One region of the Mesorhizobium sp. KR2-14 genome, then DNA from elsewhere that is predicted to be linked to it. Evidence: predicted binding sites of a transcription regulator. Region 1 holds the regulator's gene; each other region holds the start of a gene.
The links. The regulator HrcA, encoded in region 1, represses chaperone genes, less so after heat shock. The targets are predictions, from matches to a motif close to GTTAGCACTCNCNNNNNGNGAGTGCTAAC.
Positions count from the first base shown of each region.

Region 2: the regulator HrcA is predicted to act here: its motif matches at 3,661-3,689, upstream of groES (co-chaperone GroES).
Region 3: the regulator HrcA is predicted to act here: its motif matches at 966-994, upstream of groES (co-chaperone GroES).

Region 1 covers NZ_JBDZDR010000002.1:92,807-100,291, forward strand. Annotated here, with positions in the region: gene rsmI (16S rRNA (cytidine(1402)-2'-O)-methyltransferase) at 1-318, opposite strand, end outside; gene ABLE86_RS04955 (EamA family transporter) at 405-839, opposite strand; gene hemW (radical SAM family heme chaperone HemW) at 1,349-2,503, opposite strand; gene rdgB (RdgB/HAM1 family non-canonical purine NTP pyrophosphatase) at 2,515-3,162, opposite strand; gene ABLE86_RS04970 (VOC family protein) at 3,163-3,573, opposite strand; gene rph (ribonuclease PH) at 3,581-4,297, opposite strand; gene hrcA (heat-inducible transcriptional repressor HrcA) at 4,443-5,513, shown strand; gene ABLE86_RS04985 (DUF2189 domain-containing protein) at 5,693-6,532, shown strand; gene ABLE86_RS04990 (hypothetical protein) at 6,550-6,747, shown strand; gene ABLE86_RS04995 (LysE family translocator) at 6,843-7,457, shown strand.
Region 2 covers NZ_JBDZDR010000002.1:797,275-804,759, forward strand. Annotated here, with positions in the region: gene fumC (class II fumarate hydratase) at 1-172, opposite strand, end outside; gene ABLE86_RS08355 (NIPSNAP family protein) at 273-1,037, opposite strand; gene ABLE86_RS08360 (CsbD family protein) at 1,246-1,425, opposite strand; gene groL (chaperonin GroEL) at 1,587-3,236, opposite strand; gene groES (co-chaperone GroES) at 3,305-3,601, opposite strand; gene ABLE86_RS08375 (hypothetical protein) at 3,907-4,200, shown strand; gene ABLE86_RS08380 (MarR family winged helix-turn-helix transcriptional regulator) at 4,434-4,910, shown strand; gene ABLE86_RS08385 (HlyD family secretion protein) at 4,907-6,073, shown strand; gene ABLE86_RS08390 (DHA2 family efflux MFS transporter permease subunit) at 6,130-7,485, shown strand, end outside.
Region 3 covers NZ_JBDZDR010000009.1:838-8,322, forward strand. Annotated here, with positions in the region: partial or broken gene ABLE86_RS19360 (HAMP domain-containing protein) at 1-356, opposite strand, end outside; gene groES (co-chaperone GroES) at 1,141-1,455, shown strand; gene groL (chaperonin GroEL) at 1,507-3,135, shown strand; gene ABLE86_RS19375 (hypothetical protein) at 3,230-3,421, shown strand; gene ABLE86_RS19380 (hypothetical protein) at 3,712-4,053, shown strand; gene ABLE86_RS19385 (hypothetical protein) at 4,362-4,727, opposite strand; gene ABLE86_RS19390 (ABC transporter ATP-binding protein) at 4,804-5,871, opposite strand; gene ABLE86_RS19395 (ABC transporter permease) at 5,889-6,680, opposite strand; gene ABLE86_RS19400 (ABC transporter permease subunit) at 6,677-7,485, opposite strand, start outside.

The DNA.
Region 1 (7,485 bases):
GCCGGCATCCGAGACAAGCGCCACGCTTCTGCCCGCCTCCAGCGCCTCGATCAGTCGTGGACCGGCCTCGGCCGCATTGTGCTCGTGATAGGGCGTCGGGCGCTGGCGGACGCCGTAACGGTCGAGCAGCACGCGGGTGACGCGCGTGTCCTCGCAGGCAAGCACGTCGGCCCCGGCCAGGGTTTCCAGCGCGCGCAAAGTTATGTCGCCGAGATTGCCGATGGGCGTGGCGACGAGATAGAGCGCTACCTCCAGCGGCCGGGCGGCGACTTCCGTCTGCCCGATCATAAAACTCTTCCTGCCGCTGTCCGTCGTCACGCTGCCTTCTCCTTGGTCGCCCTCTTTCGCATGGGCGGCCGTGCGTTGCAAAAGACGTTTCGCGCCGTTCCTGAAAATCGGGGCAGTCAGACACGGTAGGCGACCAGCACCGCACCGGCGGCAATCAGCGCGATGCCGAGCCAGTTGGCGCTGGTCAGCCGCTCGCCCAGAAAGACCACGCCGAACACCGCGACAAGAACCACGCTGAGCTTATCGATGGGAGCCACCTGCGCGGCCTGCCCAAGCTTCAGCGCGCGGAAGTAGCAGAGCCACGAAGCGCCCGTCGCGCACCCGGACAGGATCAGGAAGGTATATGTCTTCGTGGAGATCGACCCGAGCGCCTGCGCCTGTCCCGTGGCGACCACGATGCCGGCCGTCACCAGCAGGATGACGATGGTGCGGATCAGCGTGGCGAAGTCGGAGTTGACGTTTTCAACGCCGACCTTGGCGAAGATGGCGGTGAGTGCTGCGAAGGCGGCCGACAGCACCGCCCAGAACTGCCAGGATGAGTAGATGGTCATGGGCTGATTTCTCCGCCGGGACGTTGGTGCAAAGGCTGTAGCATTTTGGGGGAGAGGTGGAAAACGGATGGGTTGACGGACGTTTACGGCTGGCGGGTATATCGCTTGCACCGCTGGCTCGTTGTTGCTGGAGAGGCATGGATTCCCGACACTCTCCGCTCACTCCGTTCGCTCACGAGGTCGGGAATGACGGCTGGAGTATCGTGCCGCCTCTCGGCCGGACGGAGGACACTCCCGGCAGGGACGTAGCGGGCTACCGGCGAGGCGACGCCGAGCCGGAGGCGGCCACCGACGTCCATGCGTGAAACGCAATCAGTTCGAAGCTCGGCAAGAGCCGGGTTTCACGCCGAGCGAGAGCATTGGTGCGCGGAAGCTCTCAACGCCGTCATTCCCGACCTCGTGAGCGAGTGAAACGAGCGGAGAGTGTCGGGAATCCATGCCTCGACATACTCGCCGCCGCTACAGATCAGAAGATTTTTTGCGCCTAGAGCATTGGCGCAGCCGGCCTCTCACCGCGCCAGGTCGGCCACCACCGCATCCAGCACGATCATGCCCGAAGGGGTGGCGCGAAGGCGCGAATTGCCGACGGGCTCTATGAGCCCTTCGTCCCGCAATATCGACACGCGCGCCGGAGACAATTCCCGCCCCGAAAGCGCCTCGTAGCGCACGAGGTCGATGCCTTCGACGAGCCGCAGGCCCATCAGCAGGAATTCGTCGGCTTCCTCCGAACGGGTCAGTATCTCGCCGCCGGTGACGCCGTGGCCCTTGGTCTCGACCAGCTCGAGCCAGGTCTCGGGCATCTTTTCGGCAATGGTCACCACGCGCCGCCCATCCTCCACGAAGCGGCCGTGCGCGCCGGGGCCGACGCCGACATATTCGCCGTAGCGCCAGTAGATCAGGTTGTGCCGGCTTTCCGCGCCGGGCCGGGCGTGGTTGGAGATTTCGTGGGCAGGCAGCCCGTGCGCGGCCGTAACCTCCTGCGTGATCGCATAGAGCTCGGCCGCCTGGTCGGCGTCCGGCAGTTCGAACTTGTGCGCCTCATGGAGCGCATGGAAGCGCGTGCCTTCCTCGATGGTGAGCTGGTAGAGCGAGAGGTGGTCGACGGCATGGCCAATCGCCTGCTTCAGCTCGGCCGCCCAGGCCTGCGGCGTCTGGCCGGGCCGGGCATAGATCAGGTCGAAGGACAGGCGCGGGAATGTTTCGCGCGCCAGCGCGATGGCCTGCAACGCTTCCTCGACACTGTGCAGCCGGCCAAGGAAGCGCAGGTCGGCGTCGTTCAGTGCCTGAACGCCCAGCGAAACGCGATTGACCCCGGCGGCGCGATAGCCGCGGAAGCGCTCGGCCTCGACGGAGGAGGGGTTGGCCTCCAGCGTTATTTCCACGCCCTGCGGCACGGTCCAGTTGGCGGCGACCGCGTCGAGTACGGCCGCCACCGTCTGCGGCTTCATCAGCGAGGGCGTGCCGCCGCCGAGGAATATGCTGGTCACCTCGCGCGGACCGGTGCGCTGGCGCATCGTCGCCAGTTCGGCCTCGAAGGCGCGGACAAAACGCTCCTGGTCCACCGGCTGGTGGCGGACATGGCTGTTGAAGTCGCAATAGGGGCACTTGGCCGCGCAGAACGGCCAGTGGATGTAGACGCCGAAGCCCGGTTCGCTGCTGGTCAATATCGCGTCCTTCAGGCCGAGCCGAGCATGGCGCGGGCAAATTTCTGGAAGGCGCGGGCGCGGTGCGAAAGCGCCTTGTCCTGGCCCGGCTTCCAGCCGTGCTTTTCCTCGGCCGTCATCTCGCCGAAGGTCTTGTCATGGCCTTCCGGCAAGAAGACGGGATCGTAGCCGAAACCCTTCTCGCCGCGCGGCGGCCAGACCAGTTGGCCTTCGGCCTCGCCACGGAAATATTCGGTGTGACCGTCCGGCCAGGCCACGCAGATGACGGCGACGAAGCGGCCGCTGCGCTGGTCGGACGAAACCGCGCCGGCCTCGTTCATCGCATCTTCCGTGCGCTGCATGGCCATGGCGAAGTCGCGGCTGCCGTCGGGCTTCTCGGCCCAGTTGGCGGTGTAGACGCCCGGCTGCCCGTCGAGCGCATCCACGCACAGGCCGGAATCGTCCGACAGCGCCGGCAGGCCGGTGGCGGTCGCGGCGGCCAGCGCCTTGATCGCGGCGTTCTCCTCAAATGTGGTGCCGGTCTCGTCGGGCTCGGGCAGACCGAACTCCTTGGCCGACTTCGCCTTGAAGCCGAACGGCGCCATCAGGTCGGCGAATTCGCGCAGCTTGCCGTCATTGTGGCTGGCGACGACGATTTCCCGGTCGGTCAGAATGCGCATTCAGATACCCCAGATACGTGGTTCGGCGATCTCCAGCGAATTGCCTGAAGGGTCGCGGAAATAGATGGAACGGCCCCCGTTTGGCCATTCGAAATCGGCTTCGATGGCGACGTTGCTGGCCTGCAGATGGGCCTTCCATCGCGCAATTTCATCGGCGGTGCCCGAAAAGCAGAGGTGGCCCTCACCCACCGTGCCATGCGGCGGCACCGGAAGTTTCGCGTCCGAGGCGGGCGGATGCTGCGTCGCCTCGGCGTTGAACAGCAGGAGCACGCCTTGCCCGCAGCGGAAGAAGACATGCCGGCCCGGCACCTTGGCAATGCGCTCCAGCCCCATCACCTCACCGTAAAACGTCTCCGCCGCGTCGAGGTCGGAGACGTAGAGGGCGCTTTCGAGGATGCCGGAGGGGCGCATTTTTGCCTCAGGCCACCGCCATCTGCTGCAGGCTCACCAGCCGCGAAATACCCTTCTTGGCCAGCGCCATGAGATTGGTGAACTCTTCTTCCGAGAAGGGCGCGCCTTCGGCAGTGCCCTGGATCTCGACGATGCCGCCCTTGCCCGTCATGACGAAATTGGCGTCGGTGCCGGCCGAGGAGTCTTCCAGGTAGTCGAGGTCGAGCACCGGCTGGCCCTCATGGATGCCGCAGGAGATCGCGGCGACATGGTCCTTTAGCACCTTGGCAACCGAGATCATCTGGCGCGCTTCCATCCAGCGCAGGCAGTCGTGCAGCGCCACCCAGCCGCCGGTGATGGCGGCCGTGCGCGTGCCGCCGTCGGCCTGGATGACGTCGCAGTCGACCGTGATCTGCATCTCGCCCAGCGCCTGCAGGTCCACCACGGCGCGCAAGGAGCGGCCGATCAGGCGCTGGATTTCCAGCGTGCGGCCGCCCTGCTTGCCGGCGGCGGCCTCGCGGCGCATGCGTTCGCCGGTGGAGCGCGGCAGCATGCCGTATTCGGCCGTCACCCAGCCCTTGCCGGTGTTGCGCATCCAGCCCGGCACCTTTTCCTCCAGGCTGGCGGTGCACAGCACATGCGTGTCGCCGAATTTGACGAGGCAGGAGCCTTCCGCGTGCTTGGAAACGTTGCGCTCGAACGAGATGGGGCGCATTTCGTCGGGTTGGCGTTTGGAAGGGCGCATGCGGTTCTTTCTTCTTGAGAGCTGTTTTCTGGCCGGCTTGTAGCCTCATGCCGGCCCTAGCGCAAAGGAAAAGCAGCGGCACCGCGGCACGGTTGTGTTCCGGCTGGGTGAATCTATATCTTGATTCCGGAGGTTTGATGAGACCATGACGAAGCCTGTTCTGGATCCAATGTTGCCGTCGCTCGACATGCGTTCGCGCGAGATCTTCCGTCGCATCGTGGAATCCTACCTGAAAGACGGCGAGCCGGTCGGCTCGCGCAATCTGGCGCGCATGCTGCCTTCCAGCCTGTCGCCCGCCACCGTGCGCAACGTCATGAGCGACCTGGAGCAGCTTGGGCTGATCTATGCGCCGCATATTTCCGCCGGCCGCCTGCCCACGCAGCAGGGCCTGCGCTTCTTCGTCGACGCCTTCATGGAGATAGGCGACCTCAGCGAAGAGGAGCGCCGCTCGATCGAGACCCAGCTCAAGGCAGCCGGCAGCGGCGCCACGCTGGAACAGATGCTCATCGACGCCAGCCAGATGCTCTCCGGCCTGTCGCGCGGCGCCGGTCTGGTGCTGGCGAGCAAGAACGAAGTGCCGCTGAAGCACATCGAATTCATCCAGCTCGATCCGCGCCGGGCGCTCGCCATCATGGTTTCGCAGAACGGCGATGTGGAAAACCGCGTCGTCGAGTTGCCCGCCGGCGTCACTGCCTCCCAGCTCATCGAGGCCTCGAACTACCTCAACGCGCATGTGCGCGGCCGCACGCTGGCAGAGGCCAGAAGCGAGATCGGCCGGCTCAAGGAGGAGACGCGCGCCGCGCTGGACGCGCTGTCCCAGGACCTGGTCGAAAAGGGGCTGGCGATATGGGCAGGCGCCGAAACCGGCTTGCCGGCGCGCCTCATCGTGCGTGGCCGCGCCAATCTCCTGGAAAACCTCACCGCCCAGGCCGACATCGAGCTGCTGAAGCATCTGTTCGAAGACCTCGAGACGCAGCAAAGCATGGAGCAGCTTCTCGATCTCGCAGAGGCTGGGTCGGGCGTGCGCATCTTCATCGGTTCGGAAAACAAGCTGTTTTCGCTTTCCGGCTCCTCGCTGGTGGTCGCGCCCTATCGCGACAAGGATGCTCGGGTGGTCGGCGCGCTCGGCGTCATCGGGCCCACCCGGTTGAACTACGCCCGTATCGTGCCGATGGTGGACTACACCGCCCAGCTCATCTCCCGCCTGCTGCGCTAAGGCGGTTCAGGGAAGGCCATCCGCTCCACAGCGGCGTTTGTCGCATCCCTGAAACGTTCGTGAGGCGACAAGAAGCGCCTGAAGGATTATTATCACTGCCGTGCGGGTCACGGTTCGTCGTGGCGAGAGTTCGCGCGCCGGGATGTACCAGTGGCCGCTCCAACAGTGGAGGAACGGCAATGGCAGGTTTCCACGTCATGGCAGGCGCCACCGAAGGCTATGAACGCATCACGGTGCGCAAGATCGGTTTTGCGGATGTGCTCGACGCGCTTCGGCAGGGCGCGCGGGATTTTTGGGAAAAGCCTTCCCACTATGTCTTTCTTTGCGTGATCTACCCGCTTGTTGGCGTTTTCCTGGCGTCATGGACCTCCGGTCGCAACGCGCTGCCGCTGTTGTTTCCGCTGGCATCGGGATTTGCCCTGCTAGGGCCGCTCGCCGCGATCGGCCTCTACGAGATCAGCCGTCGGCGCGAACTGGGCCTTGATGCATCCTGGGGCCATGCGTTCGATGTTAGGCATTCACCGGCGCTGCCATCCATCGTCGCGCTCGGCATCTGGCTTTTCGTGCTCTTCATCGTATGGCTGCTCAGCGCCAAGGCGCTCTATGTTTCGCTGTTCGGGCCCGAAGCGCCGGCCTCGATGCGCGTTTTCTTCAACGAGGTCTTCCGGACTTATGCCGGCCATCAGCTGATCCTGTGGGGAAATCTCATCGGCTTCTGCTTCGCCGTGGTGGCGCTCGCCACGACCGTGATTGCCTTCCCGCTGCTGCTCGATCGCGACGTCGGCGTGGTTTCGGCGGTGGAGACATGCGTGCGCACGATCCTGGTCAATCCGCTCCAGATCCTGTTCTGGGGGCTGATCGTGGCCGTCTGCCTGATCATCGGCTCGCTGCCGTTGTTTGCGGGCCTTGCGGTGGTGATGCCGATCCTCGGCCATGCCACCTGGCATCTCTACCGCAAGGTGATCAGTCCGCGCTCCCGCACGGTGGTATCCTCAGAGAGCTATTCGTCCGTGAGCTGAAGCCTTTGGAGACGCCGATGGCACTGGAAGAACTCAAGGCGCAGATCGGCTATCTCGTTGGCCAGATGGTCGACCGGCCCGAAGACGCACACGAAATCTACGAGCGCATCCGCGAGAAGCTCAACGAACTGCGCGCCATGGGCATGCCGCTGCCGGCCGACCTGGTCGAACTGGAGAAGCAGCTCGACGCCAATTTCGGCACTGCCAACGGCTGAGAGGATCCGGCGGCGGGATACGCGCTGCCGCCGGCAAATGGCGTTGCCGCGCTGGCCCATTTCCAAGGGTGCGGCCGTGTGCGATACGCTGTCCCATGACTCTTGCCGGATTCCTTGCCTATAGCGGCGCGCTCGCCGTTGCCGCCGCCATTCCCGGGCCCGGCGTTACTGCGCTGGTGGCGCGCGCACTCGGTTCCGGTTTCCGCTCGTCGCTCGCCATGTCGCTGGGGCTGATCTGCGGCGACCTTACCTATCTCACTGCGGTGGTACTTGGGCTGGCGCTGGTGGCGCAGACCTTCGGCACCGTGTTCCTGGTCATCAAGTGGCTGGGCGTGGCCTATCTTGCCTATCTTGCCTGGACTTTCTGGCGCAGCGGCATCACGCCCGAGAACGTCGAGGCGCGCAAGGGCAGGGGCGGCATGTTCAGCGCCTTCCTTTCCGGGCTCACCGTCACGCTGGGCAATCCCAAGACGATGATCTTCTATCTCGCGCTGACGCCGACGCTGGTCGACCTGCGCACCATCACGCCCTTCGACTATGGCGTGTTGGCAGTGATCACAATTCTCGTGCTTCTGGTCGTTCTGGTGCCCTATCTGGCGCTGGCGGCCAAGGCGCGCTGGCTGCTCCGAACGCCGCGTGCGCTCAAGGCGCTGAATCGCACCGCCGCGGCCTTTATGGCCGGCGCGGCTGCAGCCATCGCGGCCCGCTGAGAGCAGTCTTTCCGGAACTGCGTTCTCT
Region 2 (7,485 bases), 700 kb from region 1:
CGGCTGCCCGCTTGACGATGCCCAGCGCCCGCACGATCGACAGCGGCTGCTTCTCCCAGCCGATCTTGAAGTTGCCAAGCGAACGCTGCGCCTGCGCGCCCCAATAGCGGTCGGTCGCGACTTCGATGGGCCCGAAAGTATCGGTTTCAGTTCTGGTTGTTTGAGCGCTCATGAGGCCGCCTCCAGGAAATTTTTATAACGCTGGCAACGGCCTACCGCTTTGCACAATAGGCTTCAAGTGCAGAGTGGGAAGCACGCCGAACCTAATCGGTTCAAAGCAGGGAACGCGCCGTGGGCGCCAGCCGAAGCCGTTCCGAAGGCCGGGTGAAATGCCTTTTCAGCCGCGGAAGGAGGTCTTGTGTCCAGACGGGGTCGGCTTCGAGGGCGGCTTCGTGGCGGGCATGGGCCAGGGCGTCGGCAAAGCGCTGAAAGAAGACGAATACGTTCTCTTCGTCCCGCACCGGCAGGCGAGGGAAGGTGTTTTCAGCGTGTTCGGTCACGAAGGCAGCTATCGGCGGGCCGCCATGCTGGGCAAGAAGCGGTGCGGCCTCTTCCGCCATGAGTGCCACGAACTCTGCCTCGGTTTCCTGCGCGATGTGGAAGATCACGGCCGACAAGACCGCGAAGGAAGCAAGTTTGCCCAATTCGTCGCGCACGCTTCCGGCAAGATCGAATGCGGAGCCCGCCCATGCCGGCTTCAGCAGCAGCACGTCGCTGTAGTCGATCATGGTAGCGTTGGCGGCATCCTTGTGCGCCGCCCAAACCGGACCGCCGTAGAAAGCCTCCAGCGCCGCCTTGCGCGAGACCATGTCATCGAACCCGCGCAGCCAGACGAAGCAGTCCGGCCAGTCGAGGTCGCGGAACTGGCCGATCACATCCATCCCGGCCTCTTCCTGGCTTTCGATGAAATAGCCGTCGAAGATGCGGATAAGGTCCTCGCGGCGCCCGTTGTGGAGCGTGTATCGCCTTAGCTCGACCACGGGCGAGAACGACCTGGATCGCTCCGGGGGTCTCCGTATCACAAGTTTCTCGGTCATGACCCTCTCGGCAGCTTTCCTGTTTCATAACGGAACCGTTGCCCGGTTCTGTCAATCCGGTGTTGTCAGGAGCTTGCCCCGCCGGCATCAGCACCGAAGTGCGCCTCGCCAGCCTGGCCCGACCATAGCGTGTGAGGACTAGGCCACGAAAGGAAGAAAGGCGCGCCTTGAAGCCCGCCTTTCTCCCGCCGCTACCAGAACAAGACGCTCAATGCGTGCGCTTGACCTTTTCCTTGGCGTCGCCATAGCCCTTCTGGATCTTGCCGGCCACCTTGTCGACCTTGCCCTCAGCCTCGGTGCGCTTGTTGCCGGTGAGCTTCCCGGCGGCTTCCTCGACAGCGCCCTTGGCTTGCTTTGCGACGCCTTTGATCTGGTCCTTGTTCACCATGTCCGTATCTCCCGAGTTTTTTCGTTGGCGTCGGCTAACGGCCTTCAACGCAAAAAGTTGCGAGATTGCTTCGCGTGGGGCAGGGGTGAATCGGCGCTGCGCAAACAAAAAGGGCGCCGCAAGGGCGCCCTTTCCGTAAGCCTGATGCTTTATGGATTTCCTTAGAAATCCATGCCGCCCATGCCGCCCATGCCGCCGCCGGGCATGCCGGGCATGCCAGCGCCGGAGTCCTTCTTCGGGGCTTCGGCGATCATGGCCTCGGTGGTGACCAGCAGGCCAGCGACCGAAGCGGCGTCCTGCAGAGCGGTGCGGACAACCTTGACCGGATCGACGATGCCGAACGCGATCATGTCGCCATATTCGCCGGTCTGGGCGTTGTAGCCGAAGGTAGCCGACTTGTTCTCGAGGATCTTGCCAGCCACGATCGAGGCTTCGTCACCAGCGTTCGAGGCGATCTGGCGGGCCGGAGCCTGCAGAGCGCGACGCACGATGTTGATGCCAGCGGCCTGGTCGGCATTCTCGCCTTCCGCCTTGATGGCGAGCGAGGAGCGCAGCAGCGCAACGCCACCACCCGGAACGATGCCTTCCTCGACGGCCGCGCGGGTCGCGTTGAGGGCGTCGTCGACGCGGTCCTTACGCTCCTTGACCTCGACCTCGGTCGCACCGCCAACGCGGATCACGGCAACGCCGCCGGCCAGCTTGGCGAGGCGTTCCTGCAGCTTCTCCTTGTCGTAGTCCGAAGTGGTCTCTTCGATCTGCTGCTTGATCTGGGCGACGCGGCCCTGGATCTCGGCCTTCTGGCCGGCGCCGTCGACGATGGTGGTGTTCTCCTTGGAGATCGACACCTTCTTTGCACGGCCCAGCATGTTGAGCGTGACGTTCTCGAGCTTGATGCCGAGGTCTTCGGAGATGACCTGGCCACCGGTGAGGATGGCGATGTCTTCCAGCATGGCCTTGCGGCGGTCGCCGAAGCCCGGAGCCTTGACGGCGGCGATCTTCAGGCCGCCACGCAGCTTGTTGACGACCAGCGTGGCCAGAGCCTCGCCTTCGACGTCTTCCGAGATGATGAGCAGCGGCTTGGAGGTCTGCACGACAGCTTCCAGAACCGGCAGCATAGCCTGCAGGTTGGAGAGCTTCTTCTCGTGCAGCAGGATGTAGGCGTCTTCCAGATCGGCGACCATCTTTTCCGGATTGGTCACGAAGTAAGGCGACAGGTAGCCGCGGTCGAACTGCATGCCTTCGACGACCTCGAGCTCGGTCTCGGCGGTCTTGGCTTCCTCAACCGTGATGACGCCCTCGTTGCCGACCTTCTGCATGGCCTCGGCGATCATCTCGCCGATTTCCTTCTCGCCGTTGGCCGAGATGGTGCCGACCTGGGCGACTTCTTCCGAGGTCTTGATCTTCGTCGAGCTCTTGACGAGGTGAGCCACGACTTCCGAAACGGCCAGATCGATACCGCGCTTCAGATCCATCGGGTTCATGCCGGCGGCAACCGCCTTGTGGCCTTCCTGGACGATGGACTGGGCCAGAACGGTCGCGGTCGTGGTGCCGTCGCCGGCGATGTCGTTGGTCTTCGAAGCGACTTCGCGCACCATCTGGGCGCCCATGTTCTCGAACTTGTCCTCAAGCTCGATTTCCTTGGCGACCGACACGCCGTCCTTGGTGATGCGCGGGGCACCGAACGACTTGTCGATGACGACGTTACGGCCCTTCGGGCCAAGCGTCACCTTCACCGCGTCGGCAAGGATGTTGACGCCGCGCAGCATGCGCTCACGGGCATCGCGGGAAAACTTTACTTCTTTAGCAGCCATTTCTAAGCTCCTGGAGCGGGCCGTGTCCGGACCCGAAATTCAAAATTCTATGGGTGCGGTTGCTGAATTCAGCCGATGATGCCCATGATGTCGGATTCCTTCATGATCAGAAGGTCTTCGCCATTGAGCTTGACTTCGGTGCCCGACCACTTGCCGAACAGAACGCGGTCGCCGGCCTTGACTTCCAGCGGAACCACCTTGCCGGAGTCGTCGCGAGCACCCGAGCCGACGGCAACGATTTCGCCTTCCTGCGGCTTTTCCTTCGCGGTGTCCGGAATGATGATGCCGCCAGCAGTCTTCTCTTCAGACTCGACCCGGCGAACGACCACGCGGTCATGAAGCGGGCGGAAATTCGACTTTGCCATTTTGGTTATCCTTGGTGCGGATGTTGAACGATTCCTCCGTCCGGGCTTCCCGGACCAGCGTTAGCACTCGTTGGGATGGAGTGCTAACGCGAGGATCAAATAAGCCGGGGCCGTTTCGGAGTCAAGAAGCCGCAGGTCGGGCGAAGGCCAAACGCGGCGATTGCTAACACCTGTGAATTGCAGCATAAATATTCCCACTCAGATGTACGTGGGCCTTTATGACCGCATCGGTCGGTTGGCAGTTCATCCGGCCTGAGTTCGCGTCGTGCGGTCCTCGCGCGCGCCTCCTCGGGCTGGATTAAACGATGTCGCTGGACACCGAAACCGAATTGCCTGCCGCGCAGGCTGCGATCTCTCTCGCTGTGGAAAGTGGGTCGTCGCGACGTTGCCCTGAGCGCGCCGGCGTGCCCACCAACAAGATGAAGCGGTGGGGCAAGTACAAGTACTGGACCAAAAGGGACATCAACAAGCTGCGGCGGCTGGCGGCCGAGCAACTGCGGCCGTCCGAAATAGCGCGTCGTTTCAAGTTGCCGGTGCGTGCCGTCCGGTCGCGTGCTTTGAGGGAGCGCATCAGTCTGCTCCGTCCGGCTGAAGGCTGAGTTGCCAGGGCGGGACCTGTTCCACACTTGCAAACCAAGGATTCGAAAGGAGCGCCGGGCCAGCGCCTCGTGTGCTGCCGGAGCAACTGTTGCCTGCTGATGTGCGCTGCTGTTCGGCCTCTGGAAGGAGGGCGGCGGATCGAGGCGTTGCCCTTTGAGCCGGCGAGTCAAATCTTTGCGATCCGCGCAAGACGGCTGTTGAATGCTAAGCATGCTTATAATATATCGCGCTCATGGAATTCGAAGGTACGGAAAGGCTCGGCTTTCTCATTCATGACGCGGGGCGTTTGATGCGCAGGCGCTTTGAGAAGCTGGGTCGCGAATATGGACTTTCCTCGGCGCAATGGCGGCTGCTGGTGCGCGTGGTGAAGGATGAAGGGGTCGCGCAGGCTCGCCTGGCTGAATTGCTCGAAGTCGAGCCGATCAGTGTGTCGCGGCTGCTCGACCGAATGGAGGAAGGCGGCTGGATTGAGCGGCGGCAGGATGCTGCCGATCGGCGCGTGCGGATGATCTTTCCGAGCGAAAAAAGCCGCGAAGCATTTGGAGCGATCAGGGCAGTGGCCGGGGACGTGTTCGAGCAGGCACTGACCGGCCTTTCGCCCAGCGAGCGCCAGGGGGTTCTCCGTGGGCTTGCGAAGATCATTGAAAATCTTTCCGACGCCGAAGCGCCGGACCACAAGCAGACATTGTCAAAGGGTGCAACAGGATGAATGCCGTTTCGAAACTCAACGACCATGTCACCGAGGTCGAAGCGGAAAAGCTCTCGCCGAAGGTGACCGTTGCCCAACCTGATCAACAGGCTGCAAAGCCGGTGCGAAAGCGCCGCGCAGGCCGCATGTTCCTCATGCTCGCGCTGCCCTTGGCGCTGATCGTTGGCGGCGGCTATGTCTGGGTGACCGGCGGACGCTACCAGGAGACGGACAACGCCAACCTGCGCCAGGCCAAGGTTTCGATTGCCTCGCAGGAGGCTGGCCGCGTGATCGGCGTGAATGTGGCCGACAACCAGATGGTCAAGGCGGGGGACGTTCTCTTCGTCGTCGACCCGGAGCCGTATCGCATCGCTCTGGCGCAGGCGGACGCCGCGTTGGCAGCAGCAAAGCTGAATGTCGAGCAACTGCGGGCCGCCTACAGCCAGGCGGTGGCGCAGGAGCGCGTGACCGCCGGTGACGTGACCTATCTCCAGTCGCAGTTCAATCGCAGCATGGAGCTCGAAAGCCGCGGCTTCAGCTCGAAATCGAACCTGGATCAGGCGCGCCGCGACCTGGCCAAGGCGCAAGAGCAGCATGCCGCCGCGGTTCAGGGTATCGCCAGCGCGCGTGCCGCCCTCGGTGGCAATCCCGACATAGAAACCGACAAGCACCCGACCGTGCTCGCCGCGCAGGCGACGCGTGACAACGCGGCCTACGCGCTGGAGCAGACGACCGTGCGAGCCCCGGCCGACGGCATGATTGCCCAGGCTTCTTCGTTCAAGGTGGGCCAGTTCGTCGGCGTGGGCACGCCGCTGTTCAGCCTGGTCGAGACCGACGAACTGTGGGTGGATGCCAATTTCAAGGAGACCCAGCTCACCAATGTGAAGCCGGGGCAGAAGGCTGAAGTCACGCTCGACACCTATCCCAACCATCCGCTGAAGGCCACGGTCGAGGCGATTGGCGCAGGCACGGGCGCGGAGTTTTCGCTGCTTCCGGCGCAGAACGCGACCGGCAACTGGGTGAAGGTTACCCAGCGCATCCCGGTGCGGCTGAAGGTCGACACCGATCATCTGGATGTCGCCCTGCGCACCGGCATGAGCGCCACCGTGACGGTGGATACGGGCGTGGCCCGCGGCTTGCCCGGGCTGCTGTCCAGTGCGGTCGCAGCCGACAACGTGAAGTAACAGGAAAATCCAGCGGGCGCCTTCCAAGATGGCGTCGGCATTTCAGGTCCTAATCCATGAGCCCGACAACCCACGCCGAGGTCCCGCATCGGGGACTGATAACGGTGTCGATCATGCTTGCGACGGTCATGCAGGTGCTCGACACCACGATCGCGAACGTCGCGCTGCCTTCGATGGTGGGCGACCTCGGTGCGTCGGCCGACACCATCAACTGGGTGCTGACCTCCTACATCGTTGCCGCGGCCATCATGACGCCGGTGACCGGTTGGCTGTCCGACCGTTTCGGGCGCAAGGAACTTTTCCTCACCTCTGTCGTGGGCTTCACCATCACGTCCATGGCTTGTGGCGTTGCGTGGAGCCTGGAGAGCATGGTGACCTTCCGCCTGCTCCAGGGTGTGTTCGGCGCCGCGATCGTGCCGCTGTCGCAGACCTTCCTGCTCGACATCAACCCGAAGGAACGTCACGGCCAGGCGATGGCGCTGTGGGGCGCCGGCATCATGGTCGGCCCCATCATCGGCCCGACGCTGGGCGGCTGGTTGACTGAAAGCTTCAACTGGCGCTGGGTTTTCTTCATCAACCTGCCGGTCGGCATCATCGCCTTCCTCGGATGCGCCGCCTATCTGCCGGCCGTGGCCAAGCGTCTGCGCGGATTCGACTTCTTCGGCTTCGCCATGCTCAGCCTTGGCGTTGGCGCGCTGCAGCTCATGCTCGACCGCGGCGCCGAGGTGGACTGGTTCTCCTCGGTCGAGATCTGGATCGAACTGGGCCTCGCGATCATCGGCTTCTGGGTCTTCATCGTGCATCTGCTGACGGGGCAGAACACCTTCATCGACCCAAAGATCTTCAAGGATCGCAATTTTGCGACCGGCCTGGTGTTCATCTTCGTCATCGGCGTGATCCTGCTGGCGAGCCTGGCGCTGCTGCCGCCGATGCTGTCGACGCTGTTCAACTATCCGACCATCACCACCGGCCTCATCATGGCGCCGCGCGGTGTCGGCACGATGATCTCGATGCTCATGGTCGGGCGGCTGGTGCGCATCATCGACGCTCGGCTTCTGGTCGTCACCGGCCTGTTGCTGACGGCGCAGTCGCTCTACACGATGTCCGGATTCTCGCCGCAGATGGACTCCCATCTGATCATCGTTACCGGCATCGTGCAGGGGCTGGGGCTGGGCCTGGTTTTCGTGCCGCTGTCGACGGTTGCCTTCGCAACGCTCGACCCGCGCTACCGCACCGATGCCACCAGCCTGTTCAGCCTTGTGCGCAATATCGGGTCTTCCATCGGCATCTCGGTGGTGACGGTGATGCTGACCCAGAACACGCAGATCAACCATTCCGAGCTGATCGCCAACATCACGCCCTACAACCAAAGCCTGCAGGCGCTGTCGCCGGACGCGGCGTCTGGAAACCTG
Region 3 (7,485 bases), on a different contig from region 1:
TTGGCGACATGCTCCTCGAGCAGCTTGGTGGCGTCGCCGTAGCGGGTCCGCACATCGTTGTTCGGCGACAACGCGTAAAGACGCGCGAGGTTGAGCCTGTCGAGATGAAGCGCCTCGGCCTTGCTGAGTTCGGTCAGCAGGCGGTTTGCAGATTCATATTCACTGCTGGCGGTTTCAATCGTGCCGAGCGACCGCATCACGAGCAGCGCCACGACGATGCTGACGATGAAGATCGCCGAAAAACCCAGCGCCAGCTTGCGGACGATGTTGAGATCGGCCAGCGAGAAGCTCCATCGCCGCCGCCCGGACTTTCCGGCCCGGCGGGGAAGTTCTGTGTCGAATGCGATGGAACTCATTGGGTATTTCCTTGCCGTGGACGTGACAAAACTCAATTGCTTTCCTGCTTGCCGGCGCCGTCTGGAAGCCGACCGCTCAGCACAGAGGCCGAGACCCTGAAGCGCTTAGGCGCGAGGTGGTTGACGAATTGCGACATGCGCCGGAAGATTCGCGGAACGGCACGCTCTTCAGAAGATTTCGGCAAATATGGTTTTCCAATTCTTGCATTGAATTGCTTTGCGCTGCTTCAGGATCAGCCCGCATGGTTCTGAATGACGCCAGGATGCATCCGACGATGACTGCCATGCGAATTCCCCCTTTGCGGCCGCCAAACTCCCCCCTGGCCGACCTGCCCGTGCAGCATTGTTCGGTGCGCGGGAGGTTTCTTGCTGCCTCGCGTACCCTTGCTGCTTTCGCGCTGTTCATCTGCCCCGCGTCGCCTGTGTACGATACCGGACGAACGGCAGCGTACATATCCACAGGTTAACTGGAGTTTAAGGCCGATCCGGAGGCCGGGAACTTCCCCAACCGTGGGGCACAGGGCTGTTGCGCGGCGCGGGTTGCGAAGCCAGCATCGTCGCCGATGTATCGGCTTCGCGGTCAGCCCAATAGGCCCGTATTTTCATGGCGCTAGCACACCAAGGCAGCGAGTGCCAAAATTTTTGCGCCATCCTCTTGAAACGTCAAAACCCCGGAACTAGCTCGATATCGCGCGATGCCGGAGAGGGTCGCGCGCCCCGCTCCGCCGCCTCACGGATCGGAGCGGAGGAGCTTTCAAAACTGTTTGTCCTTGAGGAGAACGACATGAAGTTCCGTCCATTGCACGACCGCATCCTGGTCCGCCGCATCGAGGCCGAAGAGAAGACTGCCGGCGGCATCATCATTCCCGACACAGCCAAGGAAAAGCCGCAGGAGGGCGAGGTCATTGCCGTCGGTTCCGGCGCGCGTGCAGAGAGCGGCCAGGTCCTGCCGCTCGATGTGAAGGCCGGCGACCGGATCCTCTTCGGCAAATGGTCCGGCACCGAGATCAATCTCGATGGCGAGGACCTTCTCATCATGAAGGAAAGCGACGTGATGGGCGTGATCGAATCCGCCTCAACAGCCAAGAAGGCCGCCTGACGGCTTCTTGCGCCACCAGTCAACGAAACTGCCTATCGAAGGAGTGATCCAATGGCTGCCAAGGAAGTGAAGTTCCATTCCGAAGCCCGCGAGAAGATGCTGCGCGGCGTCGACATCCTGGCCAATGCGGTGAAGGTGACGCTTGGCCCCAAGGGCCGCAACGTCGTCATCGACAAGTCTTTCGGCGCGCCGCGTATCACCAAGGACGGCGTGAGCGTCGCCAAGGAAATCGAGCTCGAGGACAAGTTCGAGAACATGGGCGCGCAGATGGTGCGCGAAGTCGCCTCCAAGACCAGCGACCTGGCCGGTGACGGCACCACGACCGCGACCGTTCTCGCCCAGGCCATCGTCAAGGAAGGCGCCAAGGCCGTGGCCTCGGGCATGAACCCGATGGACCTGAAGCGCGGCATCGACAAGGCGGTCGAGGCCGTGGTGGCCGAGCTGAAGGCCAATGCCCGCAAGGTGACCAACAACGACGAGATCGCCCAGGTCGGCACCATTTCGGCTAATGGCGATGCCGAGATCGGCCGCTTCCTGGCCGAAGCGATGCAAAAGGTCGGCAATGAGGGCGTGATCACCGTCGAGGAAGCCAAGACCGCCGACACCGAACTCGAGGTGGTCGAGGGCATGCAGTTCGACCGCGGTTATCTCTCGCCCTACTTCATCACCAACCAGGACAAGATGCGCGTCGAGCTGGATGAGCCCTATGTGCTGATCCATGAGAAGAAGCTTTCCAACCTGCAGGCCATGCTTCCGGTGCTCGAAGCGGTGGTGCAGTCGGGCAAGCCGCTGCTCATCATCGCCGAGGATGTCGAGGGCGAGGCGCTGGCTACGCTGGTGGTCAACAAGCTGCGCGGCGGCCTGAAGGTCGCGGCGGTGAAGGCGCCCGGCTTCGGCGACCGCCGCAAGGCCATGCTGGAGGACATCGCCATCCTTACCGGCGGCACGGCGATCAGCGAGGATCTGGGCATCAAGCTTGAGAACGTCACGCTCAACATGCTCGGCCGCGCCAAGAAGGTGGTGATCGAGAAGGAAAACACCACCATCATCGATGGCGCCGGCTCCAAGAGCGAAATCCAGGCCCGTGTCACGCAGATCAAGGCCCAGATCGAGGAAACCACCTCCGACTACGACCGCGAAAAGCTGCAGGAGCGCCTGGCCAAGCTCGCCGGCGGCGTCGCCGTGATCCGCGTGGGCGGCGCGACCGAGATCGAGGTCAAGGAAAAGAAGGACCGTGTGGACGACGCGCTGCACGCCACGCGCGCGGCGGTGGAGGAAGGCGTGCTGCCGGGCGGTGGCGTGGCACTGCTGCGGGCCGCAAGCGCGCTTGAGGGCGTAAACCTCGACAATCCCGACCAGAAGCACGGTGTCGATATCGTGCGCCGCGCCATCGAGGCGCCGGTGCGCCAGATCGCCGAGAATGCCGGGGCCGAAGGCTCCATCATTGTCGGCAAGCTGCGCGAGAAGAACGAGTTCGGCTATGGCTGGAACGCCCAGACAGACGAGTTCGGCGACCTCTACGGGCAGGGCGTGATCGACCCGGTGAAGGTCGTACGCACTGCGCTGCAGGATGCGGCCTCGGTTGCCGGCCTGCTGGTCACCACCGAGGCCATGATCGCCGAAAAGCCGAAGAAGGAGGCCGCGCCCGCGATGCCCGCCGGAGGCGGCATGGACTTCTAACGCATGACCCGGTGCCCGCCTCCGGGCGGGCGCTACTTGCGTGAGAATTGCAAAGCTGCACCGTCATCCGGTGCGGCACAACTCCAGGTGTTTCATGACGAATACGGAAGCTTTCGCGGGGATCGCGCCGCCGCGCCACCCGCCGACCCAATTTGCATATGAGACCGAATGCAAGCAGGTGCTGGAGCCGGTGCTTCTGCAACTGCTCGACAAAGCAGAAGCCGCCGGATGGGACAGGCGCAAGGCGGCCTATGCGCTGATGTTCCTGGCGGCGAAGAACGTGTAGGCCGCTTCACAGGATCGTGACCCATAGGCCATTCGTTTTTCCGGCGCGACGGGTGGCGGCCACCCTCGCGCCGTCTTTCTTGATCGGAATGGCCGCCTCACCTGGGCCGAAGCTTCCTGTTTGAACAAGACAACTGCGGTGCGGCTTGAACTACTCGCGCCGGAGCAGTGCAGAGGCATCGCCTCGCCCCTATGCGAAGAATAGCTGGCGGATGCGGATGCGCGCCTATTTTCAAACCGTGCCTTGCCTTGTTAGACAGCCTTGCTCAATTTCGAGCAGGAAAAAGCATCATGAAGTTTAGATTGAATACCATTTCTGCTGCAACGTTCGCGGCCTGCTTGGCTTCCGCGTGCGCGGCGCAGGCGGAAGATCTTGTTTTCACGCTTACCAACGGCACCAACTCTGTTTTGACCCAGTTCCACACCTCGCCCACGGGCGTGAACGATTGGGAGGAAGATGTCCTCGGCCAGGAGGTACTGAACCCGGGTGAAAGCGCCACGGTGACAATCGCCGACGGCCGCACCGTCTGCGCATACGACATGAAGTTCGAGTTCTCGGAAGATTCCGAGCTCGACACCACGACCGATACGCAGGACCTGTGCGAACTCGGTTCCTACACGATCAACGAATAGTTTCGAATTCGGCCCCTGCCCTTCTGGCTGGGGCCTTCCCCGCAGTCCACGAGCCATCTTTTCACCCGGGGCAGCCGTGTCTCTGCGGTGCGTGCGGTGATGAGATCTTCCGGGCCATGCAAAGCCCGAAGGGAATTTCCAGACAACTCTGGCTCTCTGGAAAGTGACTTCAAATTTACTGGTCGAGCAGCAGCCCCAGGCACATCTTTAGGCGAAGTTGGCGGAGGCTTAGCGCAAACGGAATACTCTGAACGGAGATTACGACGATGCGTCTTTTGCTCGCTTCAATATCGTTGGGCGTACTAGCCCTAGTATCTGGATGTACAACCGGCTCCAGTGTGTACGGGATAACCGCACCCGGTTACTACGGGCCGCTGGTCGGCGGTGGAGTTGATCGTCTCCGTCGCAACAATTTCGTTGACTTCCGGCGTGTTGAACGCAACCGCCACAATCATGGCCATCATAACCACGGTCAAAACAATCACGGCCATCACGGCAGCCACGGCATGGGCGGCCACCACGGGATGGGTGGCCATGGCAGCCATGGCATGGGTGGCCACGCCGGTGGCGGCTATGGTGGCGGCGGTGGCGGCAGCTATGGTGGCGGTGGCCACGGCGGCCATTCCGGCGGAAATGGCGGCCACGGTGGTGGCGGCGGCCACTAATCGCCGCATGCGCACTTACGATCATGTCCGGCCGTGCCTTTGGGCCGGCCGGCGTGATTGCTCTCTTTAGTAAAGAACCAGCAGGTTAGTGAAGAACCAGCAAGTCGCTCGACGAGAAGCTGATCTCGGCCCTTTCGCCTACCACCGGCGGCGGGCTGGCGGGGCTGTTGAACGTGTCGAGAGACACGGCATTTTTGCCCAGCCCCACACGCACGCGGATGACCGACCCGAGGAAGCTGACGTCGGCGATGTGCCCGCCCAGGCTGGTGTCGCGCCCTTCCTGCTTGCCCAGAACGATCGCTTCGGGCCGAAGCGCCAGCGACAGCACGTCGCCCGCCTTGGCGCCGTTGATCGCACCCTTGTCGAGCGAGATATCGCGATCGTTGATCCTGACGGTGGCCGTGGCGGGGTCGATGACGGTTCCGTCGAGCACGTTGAGCGTGCCGACGAAATTGGCCACGAAGCGCGTGGCCGGCCGGTTGTAGATCTCGAACGGCGTGCCGACCTGCTCCACCTTGCCGTCATGCATGACCACGATGCGGTCGGACATCGACAGCGCCTCTTCCTGGTCGTGGGTCACGAAGATGGTGGTGATGTCGAGCTTCTTCTGGATCGCGCGGATTTCCTCGCGCAGCGAGATGCGCACCTTGGCGTCGAGCGCCGACAGAGGCTCGTCAAGCAGCAGCAGTTTCGGCTTGGGCGCCAGCGCGCGGGCGAGCGCCACGCGCTGCTGCTGGCCGCCGGAGAGCTGGTAGGGATAGCGGCTGCCGTAGTCGGGCAGCTTGATGATGCCGAGCATCTCCTCCACCCGCTGCTCGATCTCTGCCTTGGGCGCACCGGCCACCTTGAGCCCGAAGGCGATGTTCTGCGCCACCGTCAGGTTGGGGAACAGCGCGTAAGCCTGGAACACCATGCCGATATTGCGCTGGTTGGGCTTCAGCTTGGTGACGTCCTTGCCGCCGATCATGATACGGCCGGCGGTCGGCTCCTCGAAGCCGGCCACCGTGCGCAGCATGGTGGTCTTGCCGCAGCCTGAGGGGCCGAGAAAGGAAACGAACTCGCCGCGCGAGACGTCGAGATTGAAGTCCTTGACCACGGTGGTCTGGCCGAACGACTTGCGAACCCCCTGGATGCTGAGAAATGTTTCGGACATCGCGTCGTTTCTTTCGTTCAATTCGGGTTGTTGGCCGATTTCGGCGCGAAGCGGGACAATACCTGGATCACCGACATGCAGCCCCAGGTGATGGCGAAGGCGATCACCGCCAGCGCCGCCGGCTCATAGGCGCGGTTGGCGCCGATATTCTGCAGGTAGGGACCGAAGGCCGGCCTGTTGAGCAGGCTCGCCATGGTGAACTCGCCGATCACGATGGCAAAGGTAAGGAAGGCGCCTGAAAGCACCGCGATCAGCACGTTGGGCAGGATGATGCGGGCGATGATCGTGGTCCAGCCGGCGCCGTGCACCTGCGCGGCTTCTGTCAACGTGCGCACATCGATGGTGCGCAGGCCGGTATCCACCGCGCGGTACATGTAGGGCAGCGCCAGCGTGGCATAGCCGATCATCAGCAGGAAGTCGGTGCCCCGCGTGGTCGCCAGGAACGGCAAGGGCGAGTTCGAGCCATACATGCGGATGTAACCGAAGACGATGACGATTGCCGGGATGATCAGCGGCAAAAGCGTGATGAACTCGACAACCGGCCTGATCCACGGCATGCGCAGCCGGATCCAGTAGGCGGTCGGCACCACCAGGAGCACGCCGATGACGATCGTCAGGCAGGCGATAACCGTCGAGTAAAGGAAGGTTTCCTGGAAACGCACGTCGCCAAGCACCACCCGGTAGGCGTCGAAGGAATATTCGCCGCGGCGCATGCGCAGCGAAAACTCCAGCGTCGCGATCAGCGGAATGAAGAAATAGGCGGCCCCGAGAGCGAAGGTGAGCCATGCCCAGAAACGGCCGGCCTTCATTTGAGCCACCTCTCGCTGCGGACGCGGAACCAGATGTAGAAGATGTTGGCAAGCCCGGTGACGAAGATCATCCCGAATGCCAGCGCATAGCCGAGATGCGGGTTATGCAGCACGTCGCCGCGGATCTGCGCATAGAGCAGGATCGGCACGATGTTGAGCTGGGAACCGGTCAGCGCATAGGCGGTGGCGATCGCTCCGAAGGCGTTGGCGAACAGCAGGATGACGGTGCCGAGGAAGCTCGGCCAGAGAACGGGGATGGCCACCATGCGCCAGTACTGGAACTGGGTCGCGCCAAGCGTCGCGGCGGCTTCGCCCCATTCCTTCTTCAGCCCGTCGATGGCCGGCGTGATGATGACGACCATCAGTGGGATCTGGAAGAACAGATAGGTCAGCGTCAGGCCGGCGAAGGACAGGATATTGAAGCCGAGCGCATAGATGTTGATGTCGAACCACGTGCGCAGCAGCACGGTGACGAGACCGAGCCGGCCCAGCGTGGCCAGAAATGCGAAAGCCAGCGGCACGCCGGCAAAATTGGAAGCAACGCCCGAGAACGTCATCGTGGTCGAGCGGACCCACTTCGGCAGGCCGCCGCGGACGATGGCCACGGCAATGGCAAGGCCAGCCAGCGCGCCGAGCACAGCCGAGGCCAGGCTGATGCGGATCGAGATCCAGTAGGCGGCCAGGATCGAGGGCTGGAACAGCGCCGCCATATTGGCAAGGGTGAATTCGCCCTGATCGTTCTGGAAGGCACCGACGACCAGATAGAAGGTCGGCAGGATCAGGAACATCAGTGCAAAAATGAAAA